2 regions of the Streptomyces sp. 840.1 genome follow, and region 1 is predicted to be linked to the other one. Evidence: riboswitches for the same ligand, from Rfam matches in the RefSeq annotation. Region 1 holds a riboswitch; the other holds the start of a gene.
What was found. Region 1 has a riboswitch for cyclic di-AMP ahead of EDD93_RS30245 (LysM peptidoglycan-binding domain-containing protein). Riboswitches for the same ligand answer to the same signal wherever they lie in the genome.
Positions count from the first base shown of each region.

Region 1 (4,205 bases):
GCCGGCGCTGCCGTAGTACACGCCGACCACGCCGCCGTTCACGAATTCGCCGCCGTCGTCCGGGCTGCTGGGCTCCCCGGTGACCAGGTCGTCGTAGCCGTCGCCGTTGATGTCACCGGACGCGACGGCCGGGCCGCCACGCAGGTCCCGGTCGTAGCGCAGGCCCTGGACCTCGGCCAGGAAGAGCGCGGACCAGCCGTACCCCGGTTCGTCGCCCCCGGTGACTCCGGAGACGACGAGGTCGGCGAGGCCGTTGCCGTCGTAGTCGCCGGTGGTCATCGCCCCCGGCAGGATCGGGCGGCCCGGCGTGCCGGGGAGCCGCTGGTGGGAGAGGGGCGGCGGGGGTGCGGATGCCCGGCGCGCGGCCGCGTCGTACTGGTAGAGCGTGAGGTCGTCGTGGTCGGTCACGGCGAGCTGGTCGCCGGGGATGTCGGGGCTGAAGTGGGCCGCCGCGAGGGCGCCGGCGAACCTGGCACCGGCCGTGGGAGCGTCGGCCTGCAGCCAGTCGCCCGCCGCGCCCGTGAGCCCCTTCGCGGAGCCCCACAGCACGACGGCGCCGCCCGCGTCGGTCACCGGCTCGACGTCCTCACCGGGTACGCCGACGACCGCGTCGTCGTAGCCGTCCCCGTCGAGGTCGCCGGTGGCGAGGGCCCGGCCGAAGCCGTCGCCCGCCTCGGCGGCCCCCGGTACACCGGCGGTGTTCTGGCTGAGGACGGCCGCGCGGGCCGTTCCGGTGCCGGTGGGCGAGCCGTACTGCACGGTGACGTACCCCGCGCCCTTCTTCCCGCCGACGGTGCCGCCCGGCGCGCCGGTGAGCACGTCGTCGTAGCCGTCGCCGTCGAAATCGCTGTTGCGGTCGTTCGCGTGCGTTCCGCCGGGAGTACCGGCGTGGGCGGCGGGGGCAGCGATGCCGGCCACCGCCGTCAGGAGACAGGCGGCCGCGACAACGGCGGCCGAGCGGTTGGTGCGCACGAGCGGCTCCTCGGTTCAAGGATGACCGGGCGAGTCCGGGGGGACGCGGGGAAGGGCCCGTTGCCTTCCCCGCGTCCCGTTCGACCGCCTGTGGGCCGCAAGGGTTGTACGGCACGCGAAAGGGGTGGGAGGGAGCCACGTGGCTCCCTCCCACCCCTGCGCCCGGCTCCTCCCGAAGGTGGGGGCCGGGGTATGTCAGTAGGCGCCGAAGACGTTGTCGATCGAGCCGTAGGTGGCCGCGGCGTAGTTGCACGCGGCGGTGATGTTGGCGACCGGGTCGAGGATGTCCATCGACGTACCGGCCACGTGGTAGGCCTCGAAGGTGGGCTGGATCACCTGGAGCAGGCCCTTGGAGGGCGTGCCGGCGACCGCGTTCGAGTCCCAGTTGTTGACGATCTGCGGGTTGCCGGAGGACTCGCGGATGATGTTGCGGTGGATGCTGTCGTAGCTGCCGGGGATGCCGTGCTGGGCCATCACGGCCAGCGACTCCTTGATCCAGCCGTCGAGGTCGTCGGTGTACGCGGTCGCGCCCTGTGCGGGAGTGGTGGCCGCGGTCTCGGTGGCGACGGTCTCGGTGGCGGCGGTCTTCTCCGCCACAGGCGTGACCGTCCGCTGGGAACGGTCGGCGCGGTCGGCACTCTCGGACCGGTCGGACGACTGCGCGTCGGCCGCGGACTTTGCCTCGGACGCGGCCTTTGCCTTCGAATCGGCGGTCGGCGCGGCCTTGTGCGGGGCGGCTGCGGACTTGGCGCCAATGGTCAGCTTGAGGCCCGGGTGAATCAGATCGGGGTTTCCGCCGACCACACTCCGGTTGTCCTGGTAGAGCCGCTCCCAGCCACCGCTGAGGGAATGACCCCGGGCGATCTTGGAAAGCGAATCACCGGAGACCACGGAATAGGTGGCGGACTCGGCCTTGTGGGCAGCAATTCCCTTGGCAGCAAAGGCGGTCGAGGTCGCCGACTTTTCTGCGACGACCGGGTGCGCCGGTGCGGCAGAAGCGGACCCGGACATGATCAGGGGGAGCGCGAGAACGACTCCGCCCGTGCTCACGGCGATGAAACCGCGGGTCAGGGAGGTGGACTTGGAACGACGGTGGTTACCCATGATGGGCATGGCGCATTTCCTCTCCGCCGCCTGCGAGGTGAGCTGTCGGGTTCGGACTGGAGATGTCCGGCCGCACGTGATGGCGACTTAACCCCTAGCCGCTCCGGATACCGGACCGGCGGCAAACCTGGGTCCCCCGCTCCTGCCGTACGTGAGTGGTCGGGTTCCCGGACGGCGGCAGGATTCGGCGTTCCATCCGGATTGACGGTGACCGTAAGCGAAAAGCGTCGGGCGGAACAAGCCCTGAATTCTTGATCGCAATTGATTCGCAAGATCAATTCAAGGAAATGCTCAGAATCAGATCCCCGAAGCCAAGTCAACTTTCTTGGCACGACAGGGAACCGAAGCCGGACGCACCGCGTCACGGGCCGGGAAGGTGATGCTGACCACTGCGCCCGAAAAGGGTGATTTGCTCAATCTCCATACCCTTTGAGCCACAGAAAAGCGTCTTCGGTGGGCGATTAACGACGATTCCGATTAATCACTCAATCAGGACATTTCACTGGAGGTGACGACCCGCCACCCCGGCTCGGCGTCGCCTCTAATCCATCTCCACAGATGCATCTAAATAGATGCACTACGGTGTGGGGCATCGGCCGACGCTCCGGGCGCCGCCCGCCACTGCGACCGGGAGAACCTGATTTCCTCGACACCGACGGCGCCACGCTCCACTACGAGGTCCGCGGCTCCGGCCCGCCGCGCTCGGCAACCCCGGGGCAGCTCGCGCTGGTCGTGGCGCCCGACCCGGCCGCACCGTCAACGGCAACACCACGCATCCGCGGGCGTTCGCGGCCCGGCTGCGGAACGTGCCGTCCAGCGCATGAGCGCGGGCACGGCCGGCCGGGACGATGACGGGCGACCGCCGCCCCACACGACGGCGAACGGCAGACGGCAGACGGCAGACGGCAGATCCGACCCGGTCAAAGCGAGAGGTTCCGGCTCCCCTCGCGTCGCAGAAGCGCGGAAAGGTGGTGCTGGAGCGGCTGGCCGACAGCCGCGAGGTCGTGGACGAATTCGAGCGTGCCGTCGGCCGTCAGCGTGTAACGGCGGCGTGTGGCGCTGACCTCCTTGGCGGTGGGCGCGAGGGCGACCCGATGGGTGGCCAGGTCGGCCACGCCGTCCGCAGCACTGCCCGTCAGGATCTCCGCGACACCGGTGGGCTGAGTGATCAGCGCCTCCACACGCCCGTCCGGCTGCATCCGCCACCAGCCGCTCTCCCGCGCCGAGGGCCGCAGCGGGGCGTCGTCCGCGTCGAGCAGCCAGGCGCGCGCCTCGTAGTGGAGGAAGGGGCGCCCGTCATGACTGAACGTCACCTCCTGCGCGTACCGGAACTCCTGGGCGAGCGTCGGGTATTCACCGCGGCCCTGCCCGGTCCAGGTGCCCAGGAACCCGGTCAGTGGTGCGAGCAGCGCGTGCGGAGCAGGCGCGTCGTCCGGCCGGAACGCGTCGGGGTACGGGTACTGCCGGGCGGGGTCGGACATCTTGCGCGCTCCTGGATCGGTGACGGGGACGGGCGCCGCGCGAAGGCGACGGCGACGGTTGGCAGCCTAAGGGCTGTCCCGTGAATGATCTCCGGCTCGCGTGACACGCGGCCTCCCGCTGCCTGGATTTGCCCGCCTGCTCAGGTGTTCAGGATGCGCACGGCGAGCAGTAGCTGCCAGGCCCAGCCGATGGTCAGCGAGATGCGCTGAAGCAGTCCGCCGATGTCGACCCAGCGTTGCCGCTGATCGAACGCGGCACTGGCCAGGGCCATCGTCGCCACGAAGAGGACACCGCAGGCGATCGAGCAGACGGCCCAGCCGGGCGGGCCGGACGGGGCGTATACGAAGCAGGCGGCAGCGAGGGCCAGGAAGCCGATGGAGGAGAACAGGTCATGCAGAGCCCCCGCGCGGGTGTGACGCCGGAGCCGATCAGGCGTGCCGGGCGGGTAGCCGCTCACCGGATCCGTCCGGAAGGCGCCTGCTCCCAGCAGACCGACCGCCCACGCGCCGACCAGCAGGGCGCCCCACTCGAAGGGCCCGACACGCCACAGAGCCACAGCGAAGGCCAGCGACAGCCCGCCCGCGAAGAGGAAGTTGACGGTCTGTGCCCACCCGGCAGGGCCGAGGGTGAGCGAGCTGACGGGATGG
Region 1 covers NZ_RJUU01000002.1:908,937-913,141, reverse strand. Annotated here, with positions in the region: gene EDD93_RS30250 (FG-GAP repeat protein) at 1-972, opposite strand, end outside; gene EDD93_RS30245 (LysM peptidoglycan-binding domain-containing protein) at 1,168-2,085, opposite strand; cyclic di-AMP (ydaO/yuaA leader) riboswitch at 2,091-2,276, opposite strand; gene EDD93_RS30240 (FABP family protein) at 2,997-3,557, opposite strand; gene EDD93_RS30235 (DUF998 domain-containing protein) at 3,698-4,205, opposite strand, start outside.

Region 2 (4,205 bases), 190 kb from region 1:
CTGATCGTCTCGGAGCTCACGACCAACGCCGTCCAGCACACGTTCGGCCAGTCGCCGACCTTCACCGTCGATCTCCGCCTGGAGCGCGAGGAGCAACTGCACCTCGGAGTGACGGACAGTCACCCCCGCTGGCCCCAGCGACTGCCTGCCGCCGTTCAGCAGGACAACGGGCGCGGCATGGTGATCATCCGCTCGCTGGCCAAGGAGTACGGTGGCCGGCTGACCGTCACACCCACCGCCGACGGCGGCAAGACCGTCTGGATCGCGCTCCCCTGGAGCGTCCCCGTCCAGACCTGACCGGCCCGCAGCAGGTCGCCCCGGGTCACTGGGATGCGGCGGCCCGGTTCCCCGGGGGTGCGGCGGCGGCCCGGCCGAACCCGCTCCGCAGCAGGGCCCGAAGGGTCGCCGCCGCCGCGCTCGACCGGTCACCGCGGTGCACCACCGAAATGGTCCGCCGGAACGCCGCCGGCTCCAGCCTCCGCACCGACAACGGCGTCGGGGACATGGCCGCGACCATCTCCGGCACCACCGCGATCCCGATGCCCGCGCTGACCAGTGCGCACACCAGGGCGTAGCCGGGCGACTCGCAGACCACCGCGGGCAGTGCGCCCGCCTCGGCCAGCGCGTTCTCCACCCCGCGCCGAGGCGGATGGGTGGGGGCGCTGCTGATCAGCGGCCGGCCCGCCAGGTCCGTCACCGGGAGCCGCCCGCTGCCATCGGCCAGCACCTGACCGACCGCGGTGATCAGCACCAGCTCCTCGACCAGCAGCGGCTCGGCGCTGAGCCCCGAGGGGAGCGGCGCCGTGGCGGCCGGTTCGTACGCGTGCGTCAGCGCGAGGTCGACCTCGCCCCCGGCCACGGCCGCCACCCCGCCCGGCGGCTCGTACTCCGTGACGATCAGCTCCACGTCCGGGTGCGCCCGGCGGAAGGCGCTCAGCACGGGAGGCAGCAGATGGATGCCGGCCGTGGTGAAGGTGCCGACCCGCAGGCGCCCGCCGGAGAGCCCGGCCAGTCGCGCGAGCTCGTGGCGCGCCTGGTCCATCTCGTCCAGGACCCGCCGGGCCCGGCCGGCGAGCAGCTCGCCCGCAGCGGTCAGCCGGGCGCCCCGGTGGTGCCGCACCAGCAGCGCGGCACCGGCCTCCCGCTCCAGCTTGGCGAGCTGCTGGGAGAGCGCGGGGGCGGTGTAGCCGAGGCGGGCGGCGGCCCGGGTGATCGAACCGGCCTCGGCGACCGCCACCAGCGCCGCCAGCCGTGTCGGGTCGTACATTAAGCATTCCTTTTGGCAGACCCACAAGATTGCAAGTACATGCTAAAGGCTGTTCGGGTCCAGGGTGGAGCCATGGATGCCCAGCTGACCGCCTTCCTCGGAGTCGCCGCCGCCATGGTCGCGCTGCCCGGAGCGGATTTCACCGTCGTCGTACGCAACGCTCTGGCCTCACGGTCGGCGGGGGTGGCGACCGCGCTCGGCGTGGCCGGGGGGCTGCTCGTCCACACCGCGCTCGCCGTGGCCGGGCTGGCCGCCGTGCTGGTGGCGGTGCCGGTGCTGTTCCGCACGGTGCAACTCCTGGGCGGGGCGTACGTCCTCTACCTGGGCATCAGCGCGCTGCGCTCGGCCCGGCACCGAAAGGGGCCGACGAACGGCACCGGGACCACGACGGACCACCCCGACGGCATGGCGAGCGCGGAGGCCGCCGTCGGGACCCGGCGCGCACTGCGCCAGGGCTTCCTGACCAACGCGCTGAACCCCAAGGCGCCGGTGCTCTTCCTCAGCCTGCTTCCGCAGTTCGTCCCGGCCGGGGCCGCCCCGCTGCCCAGGACGGTGCTGCTCGCCGCGATCGTCGTGCTGCTGGCCCTGATCTGGTTCCCGGCCGTGGCGCTCCTGGTGGACCGGCTGGGCCGGTGGCTGCGCCGGCCGCGAACCGCCCGCGCGATCGAGGGCGGCAGCGGCGCGGCACTCACCGTGCTGGGGGCGGTGCTGGTGACCGGCACCCTGCTGCACTGACGGGAGACGTCCGTCCGGTGGGGGAGCGGTGGAGTCAGCCGACCCGGCCGTAGTAGACGCTCCTGGTCCAGATCTTCTCCAGCCGCACCACGGCGCCGGTCTTCGGCGAGTGCCAGATCTTGCCGCTGCCCGCGTAGATGCCCACGTGGAAGATGCTGCGGCCCGAATGGAAGAAGACCAGATCGCCGCGTTGCCGCTTCGACGCCGAGATGTGGCGGGTCTTGTTGTACTGCTGCTGGGCCGTGCGCGGGAGCTTCTTGCCCGCCTTCTTGAACGAGTAGAGCGTCAGCCCGGAGCAGTCGAAACGGCTGGGTCCGGTGGCGCCCCACCGGTAGGGCGATCCCTTCTTCGACGCGGCGATGTTGAGCGCCTTCATCGAATGAGTCGCGGCCTGGGCGTCGGTCACGGCGCCGGGGACGAACAGCGTGCCGCCGACGGCGGCGAGCGTCATGATCGAGGCCGTCGTGGCCCGAGCGAGGAGAGACGGGACATGAACCTGCGCAGTCATGCGCAACCCTTCGTCAGCCGCCTGTGAAGGATGACCTGTCGGGTTCGGGCCGGCGAAGTCGCCCGGCCGCACAAGGCGGCTTCACCCCGAGGGACGACCGGAAGTCCGGTCGGCCCGTTGTGCTTGGGTCCTCCACTCCTGCCGATCCACTCCTGTCGACCAGGCATCCGGACAGCGGCAGGACTCGGCGTCCGCCCGGACCGCCCCGCCGCGGTGGCGGGGGCTTGTCGTCCCAGGGATCTTGACTCACCGAACGCCGGATTTCCGAGGTGAAACGGTGATATGTGAGGCTCGTCACGGCTGACCCGTTCGGGTGGACAGGGGGTCTTCTGGGGAGTCGCCGCACTTCTCCAGCCGTTGCGGTACCAGGGGTGGAACGGGAGATTTCACCCATGGTCCACCTCGAAAGCGCAAGTTGACCTGTCCCTCGTGCGAGGTAACACCTACGCCGAACGAGCGAGAGAAATTGATCCACCCGTCGGGCGTGTCGGCGCAGGGGAGTTGATCAACTCGGCGGGTCGGGTGGCACGGTGAGCCGCCCGGCGCGGCGCTCGCCGTCCAGCACCCGTAACGCCCGCGTCAACGTGGCGGAGTGGATCTGCCTCTCGCCCCGCTCGTGCATCAGCGCGAGCGCGTCCCGAAGCGCCACCGCGTGCGAGGCGAGCGCCTGTGCGGCGCGCAAGGCGCCGTAGGTACTGTCCGCGCGGGCCGGGTTGATCCGGCCCAGCTGGTCGACGACCTCCAGATAGCGGTCGATGAACTCGCCCTCCGCGCGGGTCAGGGCGGGCAGCGGCGGGAAATCCGGTGGCTGCATCAGCGGTTCACCTCGTGACGGACGGCAGCGCCGCGGGCCCGCGGTTCTGCACGATGTGGTCGACCAGTCCGTACGCCTTGGCGCCCTCGGCGTCGAGGATGAGATCGCGATCGGTGTCGGCGGTGATCTCCTCGGCGGGGCGGCCGGTGTGACGGGCCAGCATGCCCGTCAGCATCTCGCGCATCCGCAGCAGTTCCCGCGCCTCGATCTCCAGGTCGGACGGCTGTCCCTGCACGGGCTCGGCGAGTTCGGGCTGCTGCACCACGACCCGCGCCCCGGGCAGCGCGTGCCGGCGGCCGGGAGCTCCCGCGGCCAGCAGCACGGCAGCGCCGGCACCCGCCTGGCCGAGGCAGAAGGTCTCCACCTCGCAGGTCAGGTACTCCATCGTGTCGTACACCGCCGTCATCGCCGCGAACGAGCCGCCGGGCGAGTTGATGTAGAGCTGGATGGGCCGGTCGGGTGCGTCGTACTCCAGGTACATGAACTGTGCGACCAGGTCACTGGCCGCGATGTCGTCGACCGGAGTGCCCAGGAAGATGACCCGTTCGGCCAGCAGCTTGGAGTACGGGTCCAGCGTGCGGGTCCCCTGGGACGTGCGCTCGGTGAACTCGGGCAGTACGTGGCGTGCGGCGGGGCGGTACATGGCGAAGACCTCTCCTCCGGGGCGCGCGGGGGCCTGGGAAGGGCGCCGCGCGCGTCCGTAAAAAACGTACAGGACGTACAGAACGTTCTGATGGGAGCATGGCCCAGTGATCCACTGAAGTCCAGTGCCGGAGCCCGTTGTTGCTGTTCGCCCAGCGTGGACATCCCGCGGATCCGCCACGCGGTTCTGATGAAAGGCTGCTCAGCCCCGCTGAAGCCGGGGGAGGGGTGGGGCGGTG
Region 2 covers NZ_RJUU01000002.1:716,865-721,069, forward strand. Annotated here, with positions in the region: gene EDD93_RS29575 (ATP-binding protein) at 1-297, shown strand, start outside; gene EDD93_RS29580 (LysR family transcriptional regulator) at 323-1,267, opposite strand; gene EDD93_RS29585 (LysE family translocator) at 1,340-2,002, shown strand; gene EDD93_RS29590 (C40 family peptidase) at 2,037-2,510, opposite strand; cyclic di-AMP (ydaO/yuaA leader) riboswitch at 2,514-2,710, opposite strand; gene EDD93_RS29595 (hypothetical protein) at 3,016-3,324, opposite strand; gene EDD93_RS29600 (ATP-dependent Clp protease proteolytic subunit) at 3,332-3,967, opposite strand.
Region 2: linked by a shared signal. The riboswitch ahead of EDD93_RS29590 (C40 family peptidase) and the one ahead of EDD93_RS30245 (LysM peptidoglycan-binding domain-containing protein) in region 1 are both predicted to bind cyclic di-AMP.